2 linked regions of the Rhodopseudomonas palustris genome follow. Each later gene encodes a partner of the first gene's protein in a complex. Links are inferred from orthologs where the notes say so. Each region holds a gene or a part of one and is shown in the gene's direction. Other genes may lie near its edges.

What was found.
Region 2: the proteins of yajC (region 1) and RPPS3_RS07490 are in contact, whole or in part, in a crystal structure (PDB 2RDD), measured with the Escherichia coli proteins. The link is inferred for Rhodopseudomonas palustris from one-to-one orthologs.

What each region holds. Positions count from the first base shown.
Region 1 is NZ_CP019966.1:3,114,744-3,120,456, reverse strand. The notes cover bases 1,820-4,529. They hold yajC (preprotein translocase subunit YajC), read left to right. Parts: upstream 1,820-2,810; coding sequence 2,811-3,248; downstream 3,249-4,529. Other genes in these bases: secD (protein translocase subunit SecD), read left to right, coding at 3,293-4,529; RPPS3_RS14575 (ATP-binding protein), read right to left, coding at 1,820-2,621. In the rest of the region: RPPS3_RS14580 (outer membrane protein), read right to left, coding at 1-1,464; more of RPPS3_RS14575, read right to left, coding at 1,632-1,819; more of secD, read left to right, coding at 4,530-4,894; protein translocase subunit SecF, read left to right, coding at 4,920-5,713. UniProt on the Escherichia coli protein: The SecYEG-SecDF-YajC-YidC holo-translocon (HTL) protein secretase/insertase is a supercomplex required for protein secretion, insertion of proteins into membranes, and assembly of membrane protein complexes.
Region 2 is NZ_CP019966.1:1,604,575-1,611,299, forward strand. What follows is about bases 1,123-4,844. They hold RPPS3_RS07490 (multidrug efflux RND transporter permease subunit), read left to right. Parts: upstream 1,123-1,476; coding sequence 1,477-4,644; downstream 4,645-4,844. Other genes in these bases: RPPS3_RS07485 (efflux RND transporter periplasmic adaptor subunit), read left to right, coding at 1,123-1,466; RPPS3_RS07495 (hypothetical protein), read left to right, coding at 4,771-4,844. Also shown: more of RPPS3_RS07485, read left to right, coding at 267-1,122; more of RPPS3_RS07495, read left to right, coding at 4,845-5,226; RPPS3_RS07500 (ferritin-like domain-containing protein), read right to left, coding at 5,671-6,120; RPPS3_RS07505 (Coenzyme F420 hydrogenase/dehydrogenase, beta subunit C-terminal domain), read right to left, coding at 6,236-6,725.

The sequences.
Region 1 (5,713 bases):
GTCTGTGCGAGCATAATGGATGTCGAGCGCGGAAATATGCGTGTAAGGCAGATAAGCCGCGTCGACGACCAGCTTGGTGTTCGGCGCGACAGCCAAAGTGCCGTTGGCGCCGATCCGCAGCGAGTGCCAGTCTTCGTACTGGCTGATCGAAATTCCATCCGACGATCCGCAGAATGCTGTCGGAAAAGCAAGCGCGATCTGGTGGCAATTGAACGCATCCTTGCGGTCGCGGTAGAAATTGTAGCCGGCGAACACGCCGAGCTTGCCGAACGTGTCGCTGAACAGATCGATGCCCACGTCCAGCGTCGCGTACCCGATCGTGCCGGTGACCTTGTTGTGATCTGTGTTCGAATACGCAGTCGCGCCTTTTGGATAGGTGGGGAACCAGTCTTCGTCGTTCATCTTGCCGGCCACCAACCCACCGCCGCCGGCAAATCCCTTGAGAAACAGCTTTTGCGGACCGTCGATCCGCCAGAACACTTCGCCGGAATGACCGTCGCTCTCGTAGGTGAGGCGCGATACCAGATGTTCCTGGAGCGCGCTGTTGGTGCTCATCGTCAGATCGTTCTGATAGCGGCCGTGGCTGTACCAGTAACGGGCGCCGACTTCGAACTGCCAGGCCGACCAGCGATCGGCCGCGTGCGCTTTCACCGGCAGCAGCGGCGCCTGATCGAAACCGCCGTCGCCGCGGCCGAAGTAATAGTTCAGCCCGAGCTTTATCAGGTGCATGTCCTGATGCACCTGCGTGGGGGCGCCGGCGGTGTCGACCAGGGTCTTTGGGTCGAACGGAATCTGCAGAAAGCCGCCGCCGGGCGTGTCGATGCCGCGGCGACCGAAATTGGCGTAGTCGTATTCGGCGCGCACCGCCCAGCGCGACGACAGCGCGTACTCGATCCCGGCGCCGACGGTCCAGCCCCACCGCGTGGTGTCGAGCTCAGCAGCCGGCTGATTGAGATAGTCGGAGGCGTTGGTCGTCATCCGGAAGTTGCCGACCAGAACCGCGCCGCCGCCTTTTAAGTACATCAGCGAGCGCCCGTCGGGACCGAAACTGTGGCCGAGCCGGCCGGTGAGGGTGCCCAGCATATGTTCGCGCACGCGGCAGTTCGCTGAGACGAACTGACCGGAGTAAGCGAGGCAGGTGTCGGTGCCGTCGGCGTCGATCGCCGACGCATCGAGTTCAACACCAAGCACCCAGGGCGATCCGGGAGCCTGCCAGTTGTAGCCGGCCTGCAGACCGGCCAGGGCTTTGGGGGCGCGCACGGTGTCGCCGTAGATCGACGGTCCAAACGGGTTGTCGACCTTCGCGGTTCCAAATCCGGCGCCGAGATGGCCGCCGAGATAGAAGCCGGTCCAGCTCCAGGCCGGAATGGCTTTGACGGCCGGAGGCCGCGACAGATCCCCAGCTTGCGCAGCGCCGCAGGATGCGGCGAGCACGGCAGAAACCCAGATGATGGACGTGCGCACGGCCTTTGCCCTCAAGGTCGCATGATCGACGCGGCAACACGACCGCCAGCGCGGCGGCGCGTGTCCGCGAATCGAGACTGCAGTTTAGGGACGAGATGTTCGGTTTGCGAACTCGGTAAGCTCCGAGTCCGGTTCGACTGTTGATCGAACCGAACTCGTGAAGGCTGTTACTTGGTTCCGAGTCGCACCTTGAGGCGGCCGGCGAGATCCTGCACGAACTGCCAGGCGACGCGGCCGGAGCGGGAGCCGCGCGTGGTCGACCATTCCAGCGCTTCGCGCTCGAGCTGCTCGTCGTCGATCGCGATGTCGTAGTGCGCGCAGTAGCCGCGCACCATCGCTAGGAATTCATCCTGGCTGCATTTGTGGAAGCCGAGCCAGAGGCCGAACCGGTCGGACAGCGACACCTTTTCCTCGACCGCTTCGCCTGGATTGATCGCGGTCGAGCGCTCGTTCTCCATCATGTCGCGCGGCAGCAGATGCCGCCGGTTCGAGGTCGCGTACAGAATGACGTTGTCGGGGCGGCCCTCGATGCCGCCTTCGAGCACGGCCTTGAGCGATTTGTACGAGGCGTCGTTGCCGTCGAACGACAGATCGTCGCAGAACACGATGAATCGGAAGTCGGAGGCGCGCAGCAGCGTCATCAGCGCCGGCAGGCTCTCGATGTCCTCGCGGTGAATTTCGATCAGCTTCAGCCGTCCGGCGACGTCGGGCCGCTCGTTGACATGCGCGTGAGCGGCTTTGACCAGCGACGATTTGCCCATCCCGCGCGCGCCCCACAGCAGCGCGTTATTGGCGGGCAGGCCGGTAGCGAACCGCTCGGTATTTTCGATCAGCGTGTCGCGCATCCGGTCGACGCCCTGCAGCAGCGACAGGTCGACCCGGCTGACCCGGGGAACCGGTGCGAGACGCCCCTCGGGCTGCCAGATGAACGCATCCGCCGAATTCAGCGCGGCATCGGCCGGGGCGGCGGAAGTGCCCGCCAGGTGGGCGGAAATGCCCTCCAAGGCCTTGGCGATCCGCTCCAGCAATGCGCCGTCGAGGGGCGCGCCGGGGGACGTCCCCGATGGGCGGCGCTTTGCCGCCGCTGCACGGGCGGGCTTGCGGGTGGCGGACTTCGGGGCGGCTTTGGCGGGGCGGGATTTTGTCTTTTTGGCCATGCTTGCACTTCCTGATGCCGCAGCCATATCGGGCCATGTCACCCCCGGCAACCCATGGAAATGGGAGCGCTATGAGGCGGGTGGCAGCGTTGCAATTGGGACCGCGGCGGTTATAGTCCGCGCGAATTTGCGCCCCCCGGCCGACGCTTCCGCGCCGGGCCGGCTCGCTTGCTTTCACGGGGAATCCGAATGTTCGTTACGCCCGCTTACGCCCAGGCTGCTGCCGCCGGCGGCGACGCCAACAGCATGATCATGTCGCTGCTGCCGTTCGCGCTGATCTTTGTCATCATGTATTTCCTGATCCTGCGCCCGCAGCAGAAGAAGGTCAAAGAGCACGCCGAGATGGTGAAGAACATTCGCCGCGGCGACACCATCATCACCTCGGGTGGTCTGGTCGGCAAGGTCACCAAGGTGATCGATGATGATACCGTCGAGTTCGAGCTTGCAGACGGGATTCGCGCACGCCAGATGCGCCAGATGATCACCGGCGTCCGCAGCAAGGGCGAGCCGGTCAAGGATGCTCCCGAAGCCAATGGCAAGGCCAAGGGCAAGAAGGACAAGGACGCTCCGGCCAAGACCGAGGGCGACAAGACCGAGCCGGCGAAGGACGACACTGCGTCGAGCTGATGCTTGGACGCGCCGCCTCTTTCGGTTTCTGACGGGACAACTCGATGCTTTATATCTCACGGTGGAAGGCGCTGGCGATCATCCTGACGGCGCTGGCAGTGTGCCTTTGCGCCGTTCCCAATTTCTTCCCCGAGAGCACCGTCAAGAGCTGGCCGAAATGGGCGCAGCGACATCTGGTGCTCGGCCTCGACCTGCAGGGTGGCTCGCACATCCTGCTCGAGGTCGACGCCAATTCGGTGAAGAAGGACAAGCTCGATTCGGTTCGCGACGACGCCCGCCGGGTGCTGCGCGAAGCCCGGATCGCCTATACGGGTCTCGCGACCAAGGGTGACTCGGTCGAGGTCCGGATCAGCAAGGACACGGATGTTCCGGCCGCGCTCGCCAAGCTGCGTGAGCTGTCGCAGCCACTCGGCGGTCTGCTCGGCTCGAATGGCCAGCGTAGCCTCGAAGTCTCCGACGCTGGCGGCGGCCTGATCCGCCTGACGGTGCCGCAGGCCGCGATCGCCGACCGTGTCCGTCAGTCGGTCGATCAGTCGATTCAGATCGTCGAACGCCGCGTCAACGAACTCGGTACCGTCGAGCCGTTGATCCAGCGCCAGGGCGCCGACCGCATTCTGGTCCAGGTGCCCGGTCTGCAGGATCCGACCCGGCTGAAGGAGCTGCTCGGCAAGACCGCCAAGCTCGACTTCCGCATGGTGGACAGCTCGGTGTCGGGCGACCAGGCGATGGGTGGCAACGTCCCGCCGGATTCCGAATTGCTGATGAGCGCGTCGTCGCCGAAGCAGCCTTACGTGATCAAGAAGCAGGTGCTGGTGTCGGGCGCCGATCTTACCGACGCGCAGCCCGGCTTCGACCAGCGCACCGGCGAGCCGATCGTCTCGTTCCGCTTCAACACCAACGGCGCCCGCAAATTCGCCCGCGCCACCACCGAGAACGTCGGCCTGCCGTTCGCCATCGTGCTCGACAACGAGGTGATTTCTGCTCCGGTGATCCGCGAGCCGATCACCGGCGGCTCCGGTCAGATCTCCGGCAGCTTCACGGTGCAGGGCGCCAACGACCTGGCGATCCTGCTGCGCGCCGGCGCGCTGCCGGCGCCGCTGACCATCATCGAAGAACGCACCGTCGGTCCGGGCCTTGGCCAGGACTCGATCGAGAAGGGCGAACGCGCCGCCTATGTCGGCTCGATCCTCGTCATCGTGTTCATGCTGCTGACCTACCGGCTGTTCGGCGTGTTCGCCAACCTCGCGGTGGCGGTCAACGTCGCGATGATCTTCGGCATTCTGTCGTTGCTCAACGCCACCCTGACGCTGCCTGGCATCGCCGGCATCGTGCTCACGGTCGGCATCGCGGTCGACAGTAACGTGCTGATCTACGAGCGCATCCGCGAGGAGATTCGCGCAGGCCGAAACGCGATCTCGGCGATCGACGCCGGCTTCAAACGCGCGCTGGCGACGATTCTCGACTCCAACATCACCACCTTCATCGCCGCCGCCGTGCTGTTCTATATCGGCACCGGTCCGGTGCGCGGTTTCGCGGTGACGCTTGGTATCGGCATCATCACCACGGTGTTTACCGCCTTCACTTTGACCCGACTGATCGTCGCGACCTGGGTGCGCTGGAAGCGGCCGCACCACGTGCCGATCTGACGCATCGAATCCGAGAGAGCCACACGTGACACACTGGATTTTGGTCGGGCTGGGCGTTCTGATTGCGGTGCTGACGGTCGTCAGCATCTTCGGCTGGCTGCCGTCGCTGCGCATCGTTCCCGACAACACCCACTTCGACTTCACCCGCTTCCGCCGCATCAGCTTCCCGATCTCGGCGGTGCTGTCGATCGCCGCGATCACGCTGTTCTTCACCCACGGGCTGAATTTCGGCATCGACTTCCGCGGCGGCACGCTGCTCGAAGTCCGCGCTCATTCCGGTGCGGCCGATATCGCGGGCATGCGCGACACGCTGAGCAAGCTCAACCTCGGCGATGTGCAGCTGCAGCAGTTCGGCGGTCCGGCCGAAGTGCTGATCCGTATCGCCGAGCAGCCCGGTGGCGACCAAGCCCAGCAGGCGGCTGTGCAGAAGGTGCGCGCCGCGCTCGGCGACTCGGTCGACTATCGCCGCGTCGAAGTGGTCGGCCCGCGCGTCTCGAGCGAGCTGCTCGCGTTCGGCATGCTCGGCCTGATGGTCGCGATCCTGGGCATCCTGGTCTATCTCTGGTTCCGGTTCGAATGGCAGTTCGCACTCGGCGCAATGATCGCCAACGTGCACGATATCGTGCTGACGATCGGCTTCATGTCGATCAGTCAGGTCGACTTCGACCTGACCTCGATCGCGGCGCTGCTGACCATTCTCGGCTACTCGCTGAACGACACCGTCGTGATCTACGATCGTATCCGCGAGATGCTGCGGCGCTACAAAAAGATGCCGATGCCGCAGCTGCTCAACGAGTCGATCAACTCGACGCTGTCGCG
Region 2 (6,725 bases), 1.5 Mb from region 1 along the record:
TGGAACGCAGCGCCTCTTATCACTTCGTAGTTCTCCGATTCACACAGCCGTGAGGCGGCGAAAGCGCAACGACTTCATGCGGTTCCGTACCGTGTGACATTGCGCCGCCGCCGCACGATGTTGTGCCGCACAATTCCGCGATTAATTTCCATTCATCAAGCGTGTCCACGATCGCGTTGCTGCGATCGGCTGCCGACGGTCGGCTGCGCATGACGAGGCGTCGGTGCCTCGCGGATGACACGAGACGGATTGAAGAGGTTATTTTGATGCGGGGATGGACCAAGCTGGGTTGGACGGCCGTTGCGCTCGCCGTCTTGGCGCCGGCGCTTGCCGGGTGCAAGGAACCGTCCGCCGCGAACGCTTCTGCGGCGGAGAAGCCCGAAGTCAGCATCGTCACCGTGAAGCCGCAGCCGCGCTCGATTGTGCGCGAACTGCCGGGCCGGATCGCGCCGATTCGTGTCGCCGACGTACGGCCGCGCGTCTCCGGCATCATTCTGCGCCGGACGTTCCAGCAGGGCAGCGAGGTCAACGCCGGCGATCCGTTGTATCAGATCGATCCGCGCCCATTCGAGGTGGAGCTGCAGGCTGCCGAAGCTGCGCTGGCCAAGGCTACGGCCGCCCGCGATCAGGCCGACATGCATGCCAAGCGCGTCTCGATGCTGGCGAGCGAGCAGGCGGCGTCGCGTGCCGCCAACGAAGTCGCGACCACCAATCTGCGCCAGGCGGCGGCCGAAGTCGCAGTGCGCGAAGCCGAAGTCGCACGCGCCAAGCTCAATCTGGAATACGCCACCATCCGCGCGCCGATCAGCGGCCGGATCGGTGCGGCGCTGGTCAGCGAAGGCGCTCTCGTGGTGCAGAACGATGCCACCAGCCTCGCGACGATTCAGCAGCTCGACCACGTCTATGCCGACTTCACCCAGCCGGTGTCCGAGATGGCGCGGCTGCGCCGCGCGTTCGACTCCGGCGAGCTCGATCAGATCGCCGCCGATGCGGTGCGCGCTCACCTCGTGCTCGACGACGGCACGCACTATCCGTTGCACGGCAAGCTGCTGTTCTCGGACGCCAAGGTCGATGCCTACACCGGCCAGGTGACGCTGCGCGCCGAGTTCGATAATCCGAAGCGCGAGCTGCTCCCGGGCATGTATGTGCGAGTACGGATCGAGCAGGGCATCGACGCCGACGCCCTCGCGGTGCCGGAGCAGGCGGTCCAGCGCAACAGCGGCGGCGGCAGCGAAGTGTTCGTCGTCAAGGACGACAACCGCGTCGCCGTACAGGCGGTGCGGGTCGGCGCCCAGCAGGACGGCCATTATCTGGTGCTCGACGGCTTGAAGCCGGGCGAGCGGGTGGTGGTCGAAGGCTTCCAGAAATTCGCTGCGGGTGACACCGTGGTGCCGGTGAGCGTCAGTGATCGCCGGTCGGCGGCTGCCGCGCCGACCACCACGGGTTCGGCGAACGCGGTGCGATAGGCGCCGCCCGATGCCCGCATTTTTTATCGACAGGCCGGTCTTCGCCTGGGTGATCGCGCTGTTCATCTGCTTGATCGGCGCGATCTCGATTCCGTTTCTCCCGGTCGCGCAATATCCGATCATCGCGCCGCCCTCGATCTCGGTGTCGACGCAATATCCCGGCGCCTCGCCGGAGAACCTGTACAACAGCGTCACCCGGCTGATCGAAGAAGAGCTGAACGGCGCCAACGGCATTCTGAACTTCGAGTCGACCTCCGACTCGCTCGGCCAAGTCGAAATCATCGCCAACTTCGAGCCGGGCACCGACACCGAAATGGCGTCGGTGAACGTGCAGAACCGCATCAAGCGGATCGAGGCGCGTCTGCCGCGCGCGGTGCTGCAGCAGGGCATCCTGGTCGAGGAAGCCTCCAGCGCGGTGCTGCAGATCATCACGCTGACGTCGACCGACGGATCACTCGACGAAGTCGGCCTCGGCGACTTCATGATCCGCAACGTGCTCGGTGAGATCCGGCGTATCCCCGGCGTCGGCCGTGCGACGCTGTATTCGACCGAGCGTGCGCTGCGCATCTGGATCGATCCGGCCAAGCTGATCGGCTACAACCTCACCGCCGACGACGTCACCAAGGCGATCGAGGCGCAGAATGCCCAGGTCGCTTCCGGCAGCATCGGCGCCGAGCCAACCCCGAAGGGCCAGAAGATCTCCGCCCTGGTGCTGGTGAAGGGCCAGCTGTCCTCGGCCGACGAGTTTGGCGCCGTGGTGCTGCGCGCCAACTCCGACGGCTCGACGGTGCGGCTGCGCGACGTGGCGCGGATCGAGATCGGCGGCTTCAGCTACCAGTTCAACACCCGCCTCAACGGCAAGCCGACTGCAGGTCTGTCGGTGTTGATGTCGCCGACCGGCAACGCGCTGGCCACCGCCAGCGCGGTCGAAGCCAAGATGAAGGAGCTGTCGCGCTTCTTCCCGGCCAACATCAAATACGAGATCCCCTACAACATCACGCCGGTGGTCGAGGCCTCGATCACCAAGGTGCTGCACACGCTGGTCGAAGCGGTGGTGCTGGTGTTCGTGGTGATGTTCCTGTTCCTGCAGAACATCCGCTACACCATCATTCCGACCATCGTGGTGCCGGTGGCGCTGCTCGGCACCTGCGCGTCGCTGCTGCTGTTCGGCTATTCGATCAACATGCTGTCGATGTTCGGCATGGTGCTGGCGATCGGCATTCTGGTCGACGACGCCATCGTGGTGGTCGAGAACGTCGAACGCATCATGTCCGAGGAAGGCCTGCCGCCGAAGGAGGCGACCCGCAAGGCGATGTCGCAGATCACCTCGGCGATCATCGGCATCACCCTGGTGCTGATCGCGGTGTTCCTGCCGATGGCGTTCTTCCCCGGCTCGGTCGGCATCATCTATCGGCAGTTCTCGGTGACGATGGTGTCGGCGATCGCGTTCTCGGCGCTGATGGCGCTGTCGCTGACGCCGGCGCTGTGCGCCACGCTGCTGAAGCCGGTCAACAAGGGCCACGCCCACGCCGAGCGCGGCGTGTTCGGCTGGTTCAACCGCACGCTCGACAATATCCGCGAGCGCTATTCCAGCATCGTGCGCTGGAATCTCGGCCGCACCGGCCGGCTGATGGTGATTTACGCAGTGCTGGTTGCCGTGCTCGGTTGGGGCATGTCGCGGATGCCCGGCGGCTTCCTGCCGATCGACGACCAGGGCTTCGTCACCGTTGACGTGCAGACGCCGTCGGATTCGTCCTACAACCGCACCTACGACGTCGTGAAGCAGGTCGAGGATTATCTGCTCAAGCGCGACGGCGTCCAGAACGTTACCTTCCTCACCGGCTTCAGCTTCCTCGGTCAGGGCATGAACGCCGCGCAGGCATTCGTCACGCTGAAGGATTGGGGCGAGCGCGACGAGAACTCCTCCGCCGCAGCGATCGTCGACGATGCCAACCGCAAGCTCGGTGGCATTCGCGACGCCCGAATCTCGGCGCTGCAGCCGCCGCCGGTCGACAACCTCGGCAACTCGTCGGGCTTCAGCTTCCGATTGCAGGACCGCGGCCAGAAGGGCCACGAGGCGCTGGTCAAGGCCAGCGAGCAGCTGATTGCCGCCGCCAACGCCAGCCCAGTGCTGCAGAAGGTCTATGTCGAAGGCTTGCCGCCGGCGCCGGTGCTCAACTTGATGATCGACCGCGAGAAGGCCGGCGCATTTGGCGTCACCTTCGAGGACATCAACACCACGATCTCGACCAATCTCGGCTCGGCCTACATCAACGACTTCCCCAATCGCGGCCGCATGCAGCGCGTGATCGTGCAGGCCGACGCGGAAGGGCGGATGAACGCTGACGACATCCTGTCCTACACGGTGAAGAACAGTCGCGGCCAGCTCGTGCCGTTCTCGTCCTTCGCCACGGTGGAGTGGGCCAAGGGCCCGACCCAGATCGTCGGCTTCAACTACTATCCGGCGATCCGCATCAGCGGCGAGGCGCGGCCGGGCTTCACCTCGGGTGACGCGATCGCCGAGATGGAGCGCCTCGCCGATCAGTTGCCGCGCGGCTTCGGCTACGATTGGACCGGCCAGTCGCTGCAGGAAAAGCTGTCGGGCTCGCAGGCGCCGATCATCCTGGCCCTGTCGGCGCTGGTGGTGTTTCTCGTGCTGGCGGCTCTGTACGAAAGCTGGACGATTCCGCTGTCGGTGCTGCTGACGGTGCCGCTCGGCATCGCCGGTGCGGTGGTTGCGGCGACGACGCGTTCGCTGCCGAACGACGTGTACTTCACCGTCGGCTTGATCACGATCATCGGTCTCGCCGCCAAGGACGCGATTCTGATCGTCGAGTTCGCCAAGGACCTTCGCAAGGAAGGCAAGACGCTGCGCGAGGCGACCATGGAGGCGTGCCATCTGCGCTTCCGGCCGATCCTGATGACCGGTCTGGCGTTCTGTTCGGGCGTGTTGCCGATGGTGATCGCGAGCGGCGCCGGCGGCAAAAGCCAGCAGGCGCTTGGCACCGGCGTGATGGGCGGCATGATCGCGGTCGTGGTGCTGGCGCTGCTATTTGTTCCGGTGTTCTTTGTCGTCGTGCAGCGGCTATTCGCCCGCGACCGTTCCGACGATCCTGTCGGGGAAACCCTGACGCATCAGGTTCCGATGCACGCGCAACTGCCACACGATCAAGCTTAAATCGAAATTGCGAGCGTTGTCCGCTCGCGATTCCCGCGGGCGGAAAGCCGGAACCAATCGAATTATCTCCAGTTGTTGGTCGACAGGTGAACAACTCGTCTCGTCGACAGACAACTGGAGGAATTCATGAACGGAGACCAACCGATTAGCTGGCTGATGTTCTTCACGCTCGCTGCAGGCGTGGTGATCGTCGGCCTCGCTTTCATCAACTTCATTCGCTCGCGCTCCAACCGGGCGATCGCGGCCGATACGCTGGAAGGCAGCACCTCCGCCCGCGGCGCGGCGCCCGATGGCGCTCTGCCCGAACTCGCCGGCATCGCGGTGTTCGCGTTCATCGCGATGGGCCTGCTGGCGTTCGGCGCCACCTACAAGGGCGGTGAGCGCGACACCGCGCAGGTCAGCGGCCCGGCGTCCGAGTCGGGGGCCACCGGCACCACCGGCATGGCGCAGCCGAAGGGCGTGCAGAACGACCCGAAGCGCTATCAGCCGCACAACCCGGGCACCGACACCCGCGTCGCCCCGACCGCGTCCGACACCGGCGTCGGCAACTCGCCGGGCTCGACCGGCACGGTGACCAAGTAATTTCCGGCAGCTTGAGCCGGGTGAATAAGAAGGCCTCGGTCGAAAGACCGGGGCCTTTGCTTTGTTAGAGCGCTTCATCGTTTGATTTGAAGCGGATTTGGCCCCCGCCAAGGGCCGAAGTCCTCATCCTGAAGAGCCCGGCAAAGCCGGGCGTCTCGAAGGATGAGGAGCCACATCGCCTGCGGCGCATGGTTCGAGACGGCGCTTTGCGCCTCCTCACCATGAGGTTCTGCAAGCTGCGACCGCTAGGAAGTGCGGTCCTGATTCCGTCAAATGTAGAGATTCTCTCGGATGAAGGCTGCCTCACCCGCGGTGGATGATTGAGACGGCGCTTCGGGGCTCCTTGCCCACGAGGTTGCGGGTGTTGCTGAGTCCGTCGGAGCGCCAGACACAAAAACGGGGGCCGCGGCCCCCGAGGTCGTGCCTGATGGATGATGACGTTGCTTAGTGCGCGGCCTCGTAGGCTGCCTTCTGCTGCTCCATCAGGGCGATCTTTTCACTGATCTTGGCGCGCTGGGTGGAGAGCGTCGATGCGATCGACGGCAGGCCGGCGGTGACCTTCAGCGCGTCGTCGTATTTCGACAAATTGCGCTTTTCGCCGTCGATCAGGCCGGGCAGCACGCTGCCGTCGAGGCCGTCGAACAACGAGCGCACGCTCATGATGGTGCGGTGAACCACGCTCATGAACGAGCCGGAATCGTCGGCGGTTTCGCCGGCGTTGATCAGCAGGCCGGCCAGTTCTTCGGCGTTGCCGTGGTGCAGGGCGATCATGTCGCGAAACAGCGGCGTCATGCCCTTGCCTTCAGCGTCTTCCAGCGCTTCCTCGTAGCCGTTGCGGGCGTCGATCTCGCTGGTGTGCAGCGTCTTGAGATGGTCGATGATATCGGTGTCCACGTCAGCCTCCATGCTCGGTTCAGCGATGGCGAGCGACAAACGCCCGCGCACCTGCCGCGCGATAACCGGGATCAGGAAACTCGGTTCCGGACAGGAACCACGGCACGGAAAGTTGTTAGTTGCGGCGTTCGCCGTCCTGCGGCTCGAGCCCGTAAGGCTTCACCAGGGCCCAGACATGGGCCGGTATCATGTTCTTCATTTTGTGTTTGTAGTGCCGCCGCAGATGCAGCACGGTCTCGACCGCCTTCATCTCGACCCGGGCGCGCGCGAATTCGATCCCGCGCGGCCCGACCTTCGGCATCAGCCATCCCATGAACGGCCGCAGCCAGTTCGGCATGCCGCGCACCGGCAGGCCGCCGGCGGCGAGTTCGGTGTTCTTGAGGAAGCCCTTCACCGGCGCCACGCGATTGCCGGCTGTGGTCGGTTCGCTCAGTTTGACGTCGTCGCCGAGCAGCCTCAGCAGTTCCTCGCCGCGCTCGTTGCGCACCAGGAGCCACTGTTCGCCGCGTCCGCCCATATAGCCGACGGTGATATCGGCGAGCGTATTGGTGTAGTCGACGCAGGTGCGGCAAGTGATCGGGAAGAAGTCCGGCGGCAGCTTCGAG